Regions from separate parts of the Bacillus sp. TCT6 genome, predicted to be linked through region 1. Evidence: predicted binding sites of a transcription regulator. Region 1 holds the regulator's gene; each other region holds the start of a gene.
What was found. The regulator Rex, encoded in region 1, represses fermentation and respiration genes when NADH is low (regulators of the CRP and FNR family bind a similar motif). The targets are predictions, from matches to a motif close to TTGTGAAATATTTCACAA.
Positions count from the first base shown of each region.

Region 2: the regulator Rex is predicted to act here: its motif matches at 1,418-1,435, upstream of arcA (arginine deiminase).
Region 3: the regulator Rex is predicted to act here: its motif matches at 1,271-1,288, upstream of AC0ONG_RS24160 (DUF1641 domain-containing protein).
Region 4: the regulator Rex is predicted to act here: its motif matches at 1,501-1,518, upstream of AC0ONG_RS29685 (DoxX family membrane protein).

Region 1 is NZ_JBVYHX010000001.1:3,800-7,016, reverse strand. Features, by position in the region: gene AC0ONG_RS00040 (CPBP family intramembrane glutamic endopeptidase) at 24-773, shown strand; gene AC0ONG_RS00035 (YdiK family protein) at 770-961, shown strand; gene AC0ONG_RS00030 (redox-sensing transcriptional repressor Rex) at 991-1,620, opposite strand; gene AC0ONG_RS00025 (ABC-F family ATP-binding cassette domain-containing protein) at 1,808-3,217, shown strand, end outside.
Region 2 is NZ_JBVYHX010000001.1:140,120-143,336, reverse strand. Features, by position in the region: gene argF (ornithine carbamoyltransferase) at 1-62, opposite strand, end outside; gene arcA (arginine deiminase) at 93-1,325, opposite strand; gene argR (arginine repressor) at 1,594-2,043, opposite strand; partial or broken gene AC0ONG_RS00625 (methyl-accepting chemotaxis protein) at 2,190-2,762, opposite strand; partial or broken gene AC0ONG_RS00620 (HAMP domain-containing protein) at 3,132-3,217, opposite strand, start outside.
Region 3 is NZ_JBVYHX010000001.1:4,683,322-4,686,538, forward strand. Features, by position in the region: gene AC0ONG_RS24150 (MFS transporter) at 1-206, opposite strand, end outside; gene AC0ONG_RS24155 (winged helix-turn-helix transcriptional regulator) at 580-924, shown strand; gene AC0ONG_RS24160 (DUF1641 domain-containing protein) at 1,358-1,798, shown strand; gene AC0ONG_RS24165 (NAD(P)/FAD-dependent oxidoreductase) at 1,843-3,021, shown strand.
Region 4 is NZ_JBVYHX010000004.1:11,585-14,801, forward strand. Features, by position in the region: gene AC0ONG_RS29675 (S9 family peptidase) at 1-203, shown strand, start outside; gene AC0ONG_RS29680 (DUF4256 domain-containing protein) at 311-877, shown strand; gene AC0ONG_RS29685 (DoxX family membrane protein) at 950-1,456, opposite strand; gene AC0ONG_RS29690 (SDR family oxidoreductase) at 1,850-2,626, shown strand; gene AC0ONG_RS29695 (methionine ABC transporter permease) at 2,667-3,217, opposite strand, start outside.

The DNA of each region.
Region 1 (3,217 bases):
GTTAGAAAGGATGGTTAAACCATTTGAAGAAACAATACTGGTGGATTATCGTTACATACATTTTAATGCAATTATCTGGCGCTGTTGGATTACCACTTCTCCTAAAAACAGGACTCTATGATAATAGAGGATTTACCATTGAGGAAAAAGGACAAATCATAATGGGACACTGGGCAATTATTAGCTTCTTTGTTGCATTATGTATCGTACTTTGGTTACTTAGAACAGATATTCGCGACAGACATTTAGATGCAACGCGCTCTTCTGTTCCAGCTACAATTGGGTGGATTTTCATCGGATTATTCTTAGCTTTCTTTTCACAAATAGTTGCCGGTATGATCGAGATGCAGCTACTAGGAATTAAACAAGGTTCAGAAAATACAATGAAACTGATGGAAATTGCACGAACTACTCCTTGGTTCCTTATTGTTGTATCTATAATCGGACCTATCTTAGAAGAAATCGTATTTAGAAAAATTCTATTCGGTGCACTTTATAAGAAGTTCAACTTCTTTATTGCAGCTATCATTAGTTCACTTGTATTCGCAGCAATTCATTTTGATTTTACTCACTTATTGGTATACACTGCTATGGGGCTCGTATTCGCCTTCTTATATGTGAAGACGAAGCGCATTATCGTTCCTATTGCAGCTCATGTTGCGATGAATACATTAGTCGCTATTGGGCAAATTTTTATGAGCAATGAGCAAATTCAAGAAATGATTAAAGAAGCTGAAAAAATGCAAGGATTTATCGGAGGATTTTTTGTATGAGAAACTCACCATTGTTCATGGCCGCATTATACTTCCTTCTTGGATGTATCTTTACACGCTTCGCCATTACGAACGTGACAGATACAATCTGGAATGTGTGGACAATACTATTTGCAGTTATGGCAACAATTGATTTTAATTTGGCACTTCGCCTTATATTAGTTAAATTCACAAAGAAGAAACAATAATAAAACGCAGAGGTCGCTTCCTCTGCGTTTTATTGTGGATAGTTTTTCAAAAAGTAAACTAATGTTTGTAACTCTACAGCTAAATCAATATGATGAATTCTAATATTCTCTGATACGTTTAATCGTGCTGGTGTGAAATTCAAAATACCGTGCACGCTCGTTTCAGCTAATCTATCTGCTACAGCTTGTGCTACTGTAGCCGGTACTGTTAATATTGCCACTTGTATATCATTTGATAATCTCTCTTCTAATTCATCTAAATGATATACAGGAATGCCCCCGATTTCTGTTCCAACTTTCTCTTCACTAACATCAAATGCCATTTCAATTTTTGTATTATTGTTTTTCGTGAAATTATAATGTAAGAAAGCGGTCCCTAAATTACCTACTCCAATAAGTGCTACACGCGTTATATCATCTTGATCAAGTGTTTCGCGGAAAAATGATAATAAATAATTTACGTTATATCCATATCCCTTTTTCCCTAATGCTCCAAAATACGAAAAATCTCTTCGTATTGTTGCGGAATCTACTTTTACCGCTTCACTCAATTCGGCCGATGAAACACGCTGCTTACCAGAAAGAGATAAGTTTTGGATAAATCGATAGTATAGAGGCAATCTTTTAGCAGTGGCTTGTGGAATCTTTTGCTGATCCATATGACCTCTCCTCTCTTCCTATCTTTATTCATATACTTTAATCAAATACAGAAGTTTAGCACTCATTAAATTCCTTGTATAATAAAGAGAAGAAGTATTCTCTCTTTATTTTAAACTATACACTATTTTTAGTATGATTGAGAAATATAAACATGGCAAAGTTAAGAAATTATTTGAGGTGAGAACATTGATTTTATTACAAGTAAATGGACTTTCGAAATTATACGGTGCAGAAACAATTCTTGCAAACATAAAATTGGAAGTACAAACAAAAGATCGTATCGCATTAGTTGGAAGGAATGGAGCTGGAAAATCTACATTATTAAAAATTATCGCTGGTGAGTTATCACATGATGGTGGCGAAATTATAAAACCGAAAGATGTCTCAATCGGGTATTTAGCTCAAAATACTGGCCTAGAAACGTCTTTAACAATTTGGGATGAAATGCTAACCGTCTTTACCCACTTACAGCAAATGGAGACAAAACTTCGAAAGCTTGAGCAAGAAATGGGAAAAGAAGAAAACTTTTCAAACGAAGCTATATATGAAAGATTGTTAGCTGATTATGACCAATTGCAACTCAATTATAAAGATCAAGGTGGATATCAATACGAAGCGGATATTCGCTCCATTTTAAGCGGCCTTGGCTTCCCAGTTGAAACACACCAGACGACGATCTCTACTTTAAGTGGCGGGCAAAAAACAAGATTAGCTCTCGGGAAATTATTATTAACAAAACCAGACTTACTTATTTTGGACGAGCCTACAAACCATTTAGACATTGAAACATTAACATGGCTTGAGCAATATTTACAAGGTTATCCTGGCGCAATATTAATCGTTTCCCATGACCGTTATTTCTTAGACAAACTCGTTACACAAGTATATGAAATTTCGAATAAAGAAAGCAGACGATTTGTTGGTAACTACAGTAAATATTTAGACTTAAAATCAGCATTATATGATCAAGAAATGAAACGTTACGAAAAACAACAAGATGAAATCGCAAAACTTGAGGACTTCGTTCAAAAGAATATAGCTCGCGCTTCTACAACGAAACGTGCTCAAAGTCGCCGTAAACAACTAGACAGAATGGAATTATTAACGAGACCATTAGGGGATTCTAAGTCAGCATCATTCCACTTCGATATTGAAAAGCAAAGTGGAAATGATGTTTTACAAGTAAAAGATGCAACCATCGGCTATGAGGAGGACCCTATAATTGAACACGTAACTATGCGCTTAACTCGCGGAGATAGTGTTGCCTTAGTTGGTCCAAACGGAATTGGGAAATCCACATTATTAAAATCTATTGTGAATAAGTTACCACTATTAAATGGTAATGTTTCTTTCGGATCAAATGTATCTGTTGGCTATTATGACCAAGAACAAGCAAATTTAACATCTTCTAAACGGGTTTTAAATGAACTATGGGATGAATATCCACTGCAACCTGAAAAAGAAATCCGTACTATACTCGGGAATTTTTTATTCACAGGAGATGATGTACTGAAACCAGTATCTTCCCTTAGTGGTGGACAAAAAGCTCGATTAGCTCTTGCGAAACTTATGATGCAAAAGTCAAATTTATTAATT
Region 2 (3,217 bases), 140 kb from region 1:
TGTGTAAAATCTTTTTCTGCTAGAAAGCTTCTTCCTTTTAAATTTGGTCTAGTCATTAACATACTTCATCCCTACTTTCTCCGTTATTTATACTAAATATCTTTACGAACAATTGGCATACTCATGCAACGTGGACCCCCACGACCACGAGATAATTCCGAACTTAGCACTTCAATTACTTCTATACCGTGCTCCCGTAATAACGTATTGGATACATAGTTGCGATCATATGTAACAACTACACCTGGTGCGATTGCTAATGTGTTCGAGCCATCATTCCATTGTTCACGAGCAGAAGCAATTACATCTCCTCCTCCACATGGAATAAGAACTAATTCACTTAAGCCTAATACCTCTTTTAATGCTTCCATTAAAGAAGTACGATGTGTAATTTTAAGAGTTTCCTCATCTGATCCTTTTTCTAAAATATAAATATTCATATTCCCTTTTGGCCCTTGAATGGCTGGATGAATTGTAAACTTGTCATAATCAACCATTGTAAATACTGTATCTAAATGCATAAATGCTCGGCATTTTGGAATTTCTATTGCTAACACTTTCTTAATTTTATTTTGTCGGCTAAAGAGATTTTTAGCTAAACGTTCAATTGCTTTAGCTGAAGTACGAGCAGACACTCCAATCGCAATTGTTTCTTCATTTAAAATTAGCTCGTCGCCACCTTCAATTGGAAATTTATAATCACGATCTAACCAGATTGGTACATTATGTTTTGCAAATCTTGGGTGATATTTAATGATGTACTCCATGAATAATGATTCACGTCTACGCGCTGGTTCTCTCATCTTATTTATCGTTAAGCCATCGCCCACGCTAGCTGCTGGATCACGAGTAAAATATAAATTAGGCATTGGATCTAAGTAAAACGGATAATGATCTTCCATTAATTCATATAAATGTGTCTTCTTACTTGTTTCAATTTCGTTTTTCCGTACACCGCCCATAATTTTTTGAATTAATTCTTCATTTGAAAAGGAAAGTAAATATTCTTTTAAAGTTTGATGTGCAACATTTACGTCAGCCTGTCCTTCTTTTAAAATACGATCAACAAATTCTTCTCGAAGTTTTTTATCTACTAACGCCTCAGCGGCTAGTTTTTCTAAATAAAGAACTTCAACACCCCGATTGCGTAACGTTTGTGCAAAATAATCATGCTCTTTTTGAATAATTGGTAAGTATGGAATATCATCAAATAATAATTGCTGCAAATAATCTGGCGTCAAGTTTTCCACTTCTTTACCCGGTCGTTTTAATAAAACCGTTTGTAATTCCCCAATTTCTGAAGTAACATGTATCGGATGTTTCATTTGTTGTACCTCCTTTTAAATATGTTTGATGTCTTACAAGTACATAATAAATGCTCTGCACTTTCATCTTTGTGAAAGCATCCACATTATCATTGTGAAATATTAAACAAGTTATTTTTTTAAAATCATACGAATTTGTATTTTTATAACAAACTCTCTCGCTTTTTCAATAAAAAACACATATATTACGCATATATGTTGAATATTCAACTTCCGTATTTAAACAAAAATCCTGTTTTTAATTTTATTAAAAACAGGATTTTTACATCTAAATAATTAAATTTAATCTTTCTTCTATAATCTCCCTATCTGATTTCGACTGTGAAATTATAAGGCATGTATCATTTCCACATATACATCCTATTTTTTCTTTCCAATCTAACTCATCAAATAAAACACCAATAACATGTGCATTACCAGGTAATGTTTTAATAACCATTAATTGATCTACACAATCAATTTTCACAACAACTTCTCGTAATTTTTTCTTTAACTTTATATCAGTTTGTAAATGCTCTTCTGAGAAAACTTTATATATCATTAATCCTTCTTGAGAAGGTACCTTCGTTAAGTTTAACTCACGAATATCGCGAGAAACCGTAGCTTGTGTTACTAATACATCTTTTTTTGCTAACAATTCTACTAATCTTTCTTGCTTATCTATTTCATACTCCTTTACAAATTGTTTAATTAACCGTTGTCTTTTTTCTTTTTTCATAAAAGACACCCCTTTTAATATTATAGCTCGCTATAATTTTCATCCGAAAGGGAGAGAAAAGAATGTTGCGGAAACGTTCATAGTTTAACTGTAAATATTAAATCAAACTAAATAAAAAAGAGAAGAACAGCATTCTGTTCTTCCTTTTACATTGAAAATCGTTCAATTGTTTGTTTCAAATCAGTTGCTTGCTTCTCTAAATCTTTTAATAATTGATCGATTACTATCATATTTTTAGACTGTTGTAGCGTCACACGCGCCACTTCTTGCGAACCAGCTGACGTTTCTTCAGCAATTGCTGCTACAGCTTTTGTTTGTGCTCCTATTTGATGAATGTGGCTCACTTGTTCATTCATATAACTACTAATTTGCTGAGTTGCATCGGCTACTTCCATAACACTTGATGACATTTCTTTTAAAATTAATTCCGTAGCTTCCCCACGTTTCGCCTCTTCTTTAGCTATTTTCACTTGTTCTGTCATTTTCATTGCAACTTGTTGTACTTCATCTTGCATATTCCGTAATAACTGAGATATGTTTCTTGCAGAATGATCACTTTCATCAGCAAGTTTACGTACTTCTTCCGCAACAACCGCAAAACCTCTTCCATGCTCTCCTGCGCGAGCTGCCTCAATAGAAGCATTTAGTGCTAATAAATTCGTTTGGCTAGCAATCGCACTCACAACAGACACAATATGTTCTACTTGTTTCATTCGTTCTTCTAACTTCTGTACATTTTGCATTGAATTTTCATTTTCTTTTGCCAATGTTTGAATACCTTGAATTAAAGACGTAAAGACACGAGTACTATGCCCTAAAGCTTGAACCATTTCTGAAGACAACGTATCAGACTGCTTCGCTTTTTCTTCTACTTCACTTGCAATAGACGTCGTTGTATCAACAGCAGAAACAATTGCTTGAATTGATGCCGCTGATTGCTCAGCGCCTGAAGAAATCTCTGCAAGTGTCTCAGATACACCTTGCGCTTGTCTCGTTGCTTCGCCTGTTTGTTTTCTAATCTGCTGTACTTGATTATTTGTATACGAAAATGTTGTATCAATATTTTTTACCATGCCCCTTAAGTTTCCTAACATCATATTAAATGCAACACTTAAAGATTTAATTTCATCATCTGTCTTCGGTAATGGAACATCTTCACGAATATCACCCTCAG
Region 3 (3,217 bases), 4.7 Mb from region 1:
AACGTCTTTCGCGACATACTAGCTGTTAATGACGTCAATACTGGAGCACCAAACGCTACTCCTAATGCATATAAAGAAACGGTTAAACCAGCTGTTGTAACCGAAACATTTAAATCTTTCGAAATAGATGGTAGTAAACCGACACTAATAAACTCGGTCGTACCAATCCCAAATGCACTAATTGCTAGTGCTAATAAAGCAAACATACTTCTTCGATTCGTCTGAACTTCTGAAGATGGTACTGTATATGAACTCAATTGAATTCCTCCTTATTACAAGAAATCCAATCATAATAGTGTGATAAAAAGGCCCTTTTATCTTCTAAAAAATATATTTTATACTTACAAATGCTATTATGAATGGTTTCATTCCTTTTTTGAAGAACGCACTTTAAAGTACGATAGGCACTAAAAAGTAACATAGTCACTTTTTGGTACCGTACTACTCACTTGCTTCTCACATGTGCTATTATGAAACATATTTAACATGATAAAAAGTACGTACTTTAAAGTGCTATAGGTACTAAAAAGTAACATTTGTATTATTAAGCTTACTTTACTCATAAAAGGAGGGTTTCATATGAAAAAATACAATATTCCTGTAGAGGCGACTTTAGAGGTTATCGGTGGAAAATGGAAGGTTGTTATCCTTTGTCATCTAACGAAAGGCACAAAAAGAACGAGTGAACTAAAACGTTTAATGCCTGGTATTACACAAAAAATGTTAACTCAGCAATTACGCGAATTAGAGGACGACGGGGTCATTCAAAGAAAAGTCTACAACCAAGTCCCGCCAAAAGTAGAATACTCCCTTACTGATTACGGTTGGTCTTTAGAATCAATTCTTGACTCTCTTTGTACTTGGGGCGAATGTCATCTTGAAAAAGAAGGTAATACATCGATGCTAATTGCAGAAGGTGAATAATAGGAAAAAAGGAAAAAACGAACATGAATTTGTTCGTTTTTTCCTTTTTTTCTATATATATATGTACATTTCTAACTAAAACAAAATATTTTATACGCTTTCATACCTTGTCAGCACTAGGTTATACACTCAATATCAAATAATTAGGAATCATTTTTATGTTAACATAGGTGCATATAGTATATAATATAGGATATATATTATATACACTTTCCGGTAGCGGAGCTTTTCCATTATGCGGACAAGCCATGTATCGGACAGTTCATAAACAATAGGTAAGAAAATGTGGTTTTAGATCTATGTCAGCTTGTTTGCTGCCATATATTTAAAGGCATTTTATTGTGTTTTGTGAAACTTTGCATAAAGTTTCGTAAACGTTTACTATCTTACTTATAAAAAATAAGAGTATTGCTATCGTAAAGGAGAATTGGAGATGCCAGAAACTATGACTCAAACAAAGCCAGAACAAGAAACTGTACAAATTTCTGCTAGCCAAGGACAACTTGATGTACTTGATCAGTTGTTAAAACCTGAGGTACAAGAATCATTAACAACACTAGTAGAACAGCTTCCAAAATTAACTGAGCTTGTTAACATTTTAACTAAGTCTTATGACTTCGCTCAAACTGTTGCTACTGATGAAGTATTAAAAAGCGACACTGTTGGTGCAATTACAGAGCTTGTAGAACCTGTAAAAGATACAGTGAAAAGCATGGCTGCAACTGCAATCGAAGCGAAAGATCGTGCTGACGAAAGTACTGAAGTTATCGGCCTATTCGGTCTATTAAAATTACTAAAAGATCCACAAGCACAAAAAATGTTCCGCTTTGTGAACGCATATCTTCAAATTAGTGCAGAACGTAACAATAAATAATTTAACTTATAACAACAATTAGTAAAGACGGGGGATATCATACTATGTCAAAACAAATTGTCATCTTAGGCGCTGGTTATGGCGGTCTTCTTGCCGCTTTAAACGTACGTAAATATTACAGCAAATCAGAAGCACAAGTTACAGTGATTAACCAATACCCAACACACCAAATCATCACTGAACTACACCGCCTTGCAGCTGGTAACGTTGCTGAGCAAGCAATTGCAATGCCACTTACAAAGCTTTTCAAAGGCAAAGATATCGATCTTAAAATCGCAACAGTTGAGTCATTCTCTGTTGATAGCAAAGAAATCAAACTAGCTGGCGGCACTACTTTATCTTACGATGCACTTGTAGTTGCTTTAGGAAGTAAAACTGCTTACTTCGGTATTCCAGGACTAGAAGAAAACAGCATGGTATTAAAATCTGCTGCTGATGCAAACAAAATCTACAAACACGTTGAAGACCGTATTCGTGAATACGCGAAAACGAAAAACGAAGCTGATGCTACAATCGTAATCGGTGGTGGCGGATTAACTGGCGTTGAGCTAGTTGGTGAGCTTGCTGACATTATGCCTAAACTTGCAAAAAGCCACGGCGTAAATCCAAAAGAAGTTAAACTTCTTCTTGTTGAAGCAGGTCCAAAAATCCTTCCAGTATTACCAGACCACTTAATCGAACGTGCAACTACTAGCCTAGAAGCACGCGGTGTTACATTCTTAACAGGTCTTCCTGTAACAAACGTTGCTGGCAATGAGATCGACTTAAAAGACGGTCAAAAACTTGTTGCTAACACATTCGTTTGGACAGGTGGCGTACAAGGTAACCCATTAATCGGTGAATCAGGTCTTGAAGTTAACCGTGGTCGTGCAACAGTTGATGCATACCTGCAATCTACTTCTCACAAAGACGTATTCGTTGCTGGAGACAGCGCTGTTGTCTTCTCTCCAGACGGTCGTCCATACCCACCAACTGCACAAATCGCTTGGCAAATGGGTGAGTTAATTGGATACAACTTATACGCAGCACTAGAAGGCAAAGCATTCGAAGAGTTCGCACCTGTAAACTCTGGAACACTTGCTAGTCTAGGACGTAAAGATGCGGTTGCTACAATTGGAGCAAGCAATACTCCACTTAAAGGCTTACCAGCATCATTAATGAAAGAAGCAAGTAACGTTCGTTACTTATCACACATTAAAGGTCTATTCAGCTTAGCTTACTAAGCTGAATATAAGCCCGAATCATGCCCTGCATGGTTCGGGCTATTTTTATCCCGCATTAACGGGCAGTAAAACCTCCACCTTAAAATCCAGTGAATGCAGGGATGAAGTCGGAAGATTAACTGCCCGTAAAAGCCCGATTGGTTCAACTAATAATCAGTGGGGAGGAACACCCCCCCACTGATTAAAGTTTCACTTT
Region 4 (3,217 bases), on a different contig from region 1:
ATGCAAGAATTCCAATTACAAATGCATATGATCTATATCAAGGATTAAAGGATATGGAAGTTGATACAGAATTAATTATATTTAAAGGAATGGCATATAGTCCTAATCAGCCGGGAATGAATGTAGCTATTATGAAGCAGAATTTGATGTGGTTTTCACACTATATTCTTGGAGAGAGTGTAGAGGGTTTTAGGACTTTATAATGGATGTTTGTAAAAGACATAAGGTTGAAACGCTCTTCATATTGAGATGATTTATTATAAAATATATACTTAAACTACTATCCGTACACATATCAGGGAGGATTAATATGACAGGAAATAAAAATGACTTACTAGTAGAAAAACGTGAAGAGTTATTGAAAGTATTGAAAGCTCGTTTTGAGAAAAACATGAACCGCCATGAAGGTCTTGAATGGGCTAAAGTTGAAGCGAAGCTGACTACTAATAATGAAAAATTGTGGTCACTTAATGAAATGGAAGTAACTGGCGGTGAGCCGGATGTTGTTGGTTATGATGAAGAAAAGGACGAGTATGCTTTCTATGATTGTTCAAAGGAGAGTCCTAAAGGCCGCAGGAGTCTTTGTTATGATCTTGAAGCGTTAGAATCAAGAAAAAAACATAAACCAGAAAATAACGTTATTGATGTTGCAAATGCTATGGGCATTGAACTATTAACTGAAGAACAATATCGGGAATTGCAAAAACTTGGGGATTTCGACATGAAATCATCAAGCTGGGTACAAACACCTTCAGATATTCGAGAACTCGGTGGTGCTCTATTTTGCGATTATCGCTTCGGACATGTTTTCGTGTACCACAATGGAGCAGACTCTTACTATGCTGCCAGAGGTTTTCGTGGCTCGTTAAAAGTTTAAATTAGGATAAATAAGAAAAAGAGCCTATACTCAGGCTCTTTTTCTTATTTATATTTTAAAAGTAAACTGTTACTACGCAGTTTTACTTAATTTATATGTTCCGTGGTTGTTTTTATGGAAAAGTTTAGGAGAGATATAGCCATCTAATCCAATACGTCCAGCGTTCTGCCCTGCAACTAAAATGAATATAGTCAAAATAAGCAGGTTTGGGTTTACACTAACAGTTCCACTTAATAAAAATGAAAGATTCATTATGATTCCGAAAAATGCAGCTGTTTTTGTTAATCCGCCTAAAATTAAACCTAGACCTACTAAAATTTCTCCCCATTGAACTAAAAAGCTAAATAGGTCTGCGTTTGGAAGGACAAAATGTTGAAGAAAATCTGCCCACCAATTTTGTACTGCAGGGTGGTCACCTGATGCTTGAGCAATAGCACCCTTTAGAAAACCACTTGCGTCAAAAGATTGTCCGAAGACTTTGCCTATCCCAGCAGCGAGCCATGTATATCCTATGTAAAGACGTAAAAGTAATAATATGAAAGTAGCACGTTTATCAGTTCTTAAAAAATTGATAATCATTGAAATCCCTCCAATATTGTATTTACAAGTTTATTATATATTCAATGTGAAAAGATTCACAATGGAGAGAATGTGAACAAGGATAGGTTGTGAGTAATTGTTTTATTTTTTGTAACATTTTATCTGTTTTGGTAAACTAAGAATAGAGATATATGTAAAGGGGACAAAGACTTAATATGTGGATGAATTTGTAATGATTAGAAATTAGATAGATGAATTTTTCTCTCATAAGTGAGGGTTTATTTAGCTATCTGTAAATCATTCAAGGACTGCATATTTGGCTTGTACATCCCTTTTGTAAGGATAGATGCCTATTTTATGTATCTGTCTTTTTTTGTGGGAAATTTTATATCTCTTATATAAAGTATGCGCCCTTTAAACTTGGAGGAGTATATGATGAATCAATTAAAAAATAAAGTAGCAGTTGTTACAGGGGTAAGTCGTCTAGATGGTATTGGGGCAGCGATTTGTAAAGAATTAGCTGAAGCAGGATACGATATGTTTTTTACGTATTGGACAGCTTACGATAAAGAGATGCCTTGGGGCGTCGATAAAAATGAACAAATACAATTAAAAGAAGAGCTATTGCAAAACGGTGTTAGAGTATCGAGCATGGAGTTAGATTTAACTCGGAATGATGCACCGAAAGAGCTTATAAATAAAGTTACTGAACAATTAGGGTACCCTTATATATTAATTAATAATGCAGCGTACTCTACGAATAATGATTTCTCTACGTTGACTGCTGAAGAACTAGATAAGCATTACATGGTAAATATCCGTGCGACTACATTGTTAAGTAGTCAATTTGCCCGAGGATTTGATAAGAAATCTGGTGGTAGAATTGTTAATATTACTTCGGGGCAATTTCAAGGTCCTATGGCAGGAGAACTAGCTTATGCGACAACGAAGGGAGCTATTGATGCTCTTACTAGTACATTGTCAGCAGAGGTAGCTCATTTAGGAATAACAGTGAATGCACTTAATCCAGGACCAACCGATACAGGATGGATGACTGAAGAGATAACACAAGGGTTAAAGCCGATGTTTCCTTTTGGCAGAATTGGTGAGCCAAAGGATGCAGCTAGACTCATTAAATTTTTAGTAAGTGAAGAAGCTGAGTGGATTACTGGGCAAGTTATTCATTCAGAAGGTGGATTTAAAAGATAAAAAAAGAAGGCATCTCACCCTGGTGAGATGCCTTCTTTTTTTAATCTTTCTTCAATCTTCGTGCAACACCATTCCCTAAAGACTGTAATCCTTGAACGAGGATAATTAAAATAAAGACTGTTGCATACATTACTTCAGGTTCATAGCGTAAATGTCCGAAGCGGTATGCCAAGTCCCCTAGCCCTCCAGCACCTACGAGTCCAGCCATTGCTGTTGCGCCAATTAAGCCAATTGTTGCAATTGTTAATCCAAGTACAAGGGAGGGACGAGCTTCTTTCACCATGACGTGCCAAATGATTTTAATAGTAGAGATACCCATTGCTTGATAGGCCTCAATAACACCGCGATCTACTTCTAGTAAGGCTGTCTCCATTAAACGTGCGATATAAGGAGCTGTGAAGACGACAAGCGGTACGATGACACCTTGCACGCCAATGGATGTTCCCATTAGAAACTTTGTAAAAGGTAAGATGAAGAATAATAGAATGATAAATGGAAGAGAGCGAATTATATTAATAATTGTATTAAGAATAGGATAAATGATTTTATTTTCGTGCTGTCCACCAGGTCTTGTTAAAACAAGTGTTACAC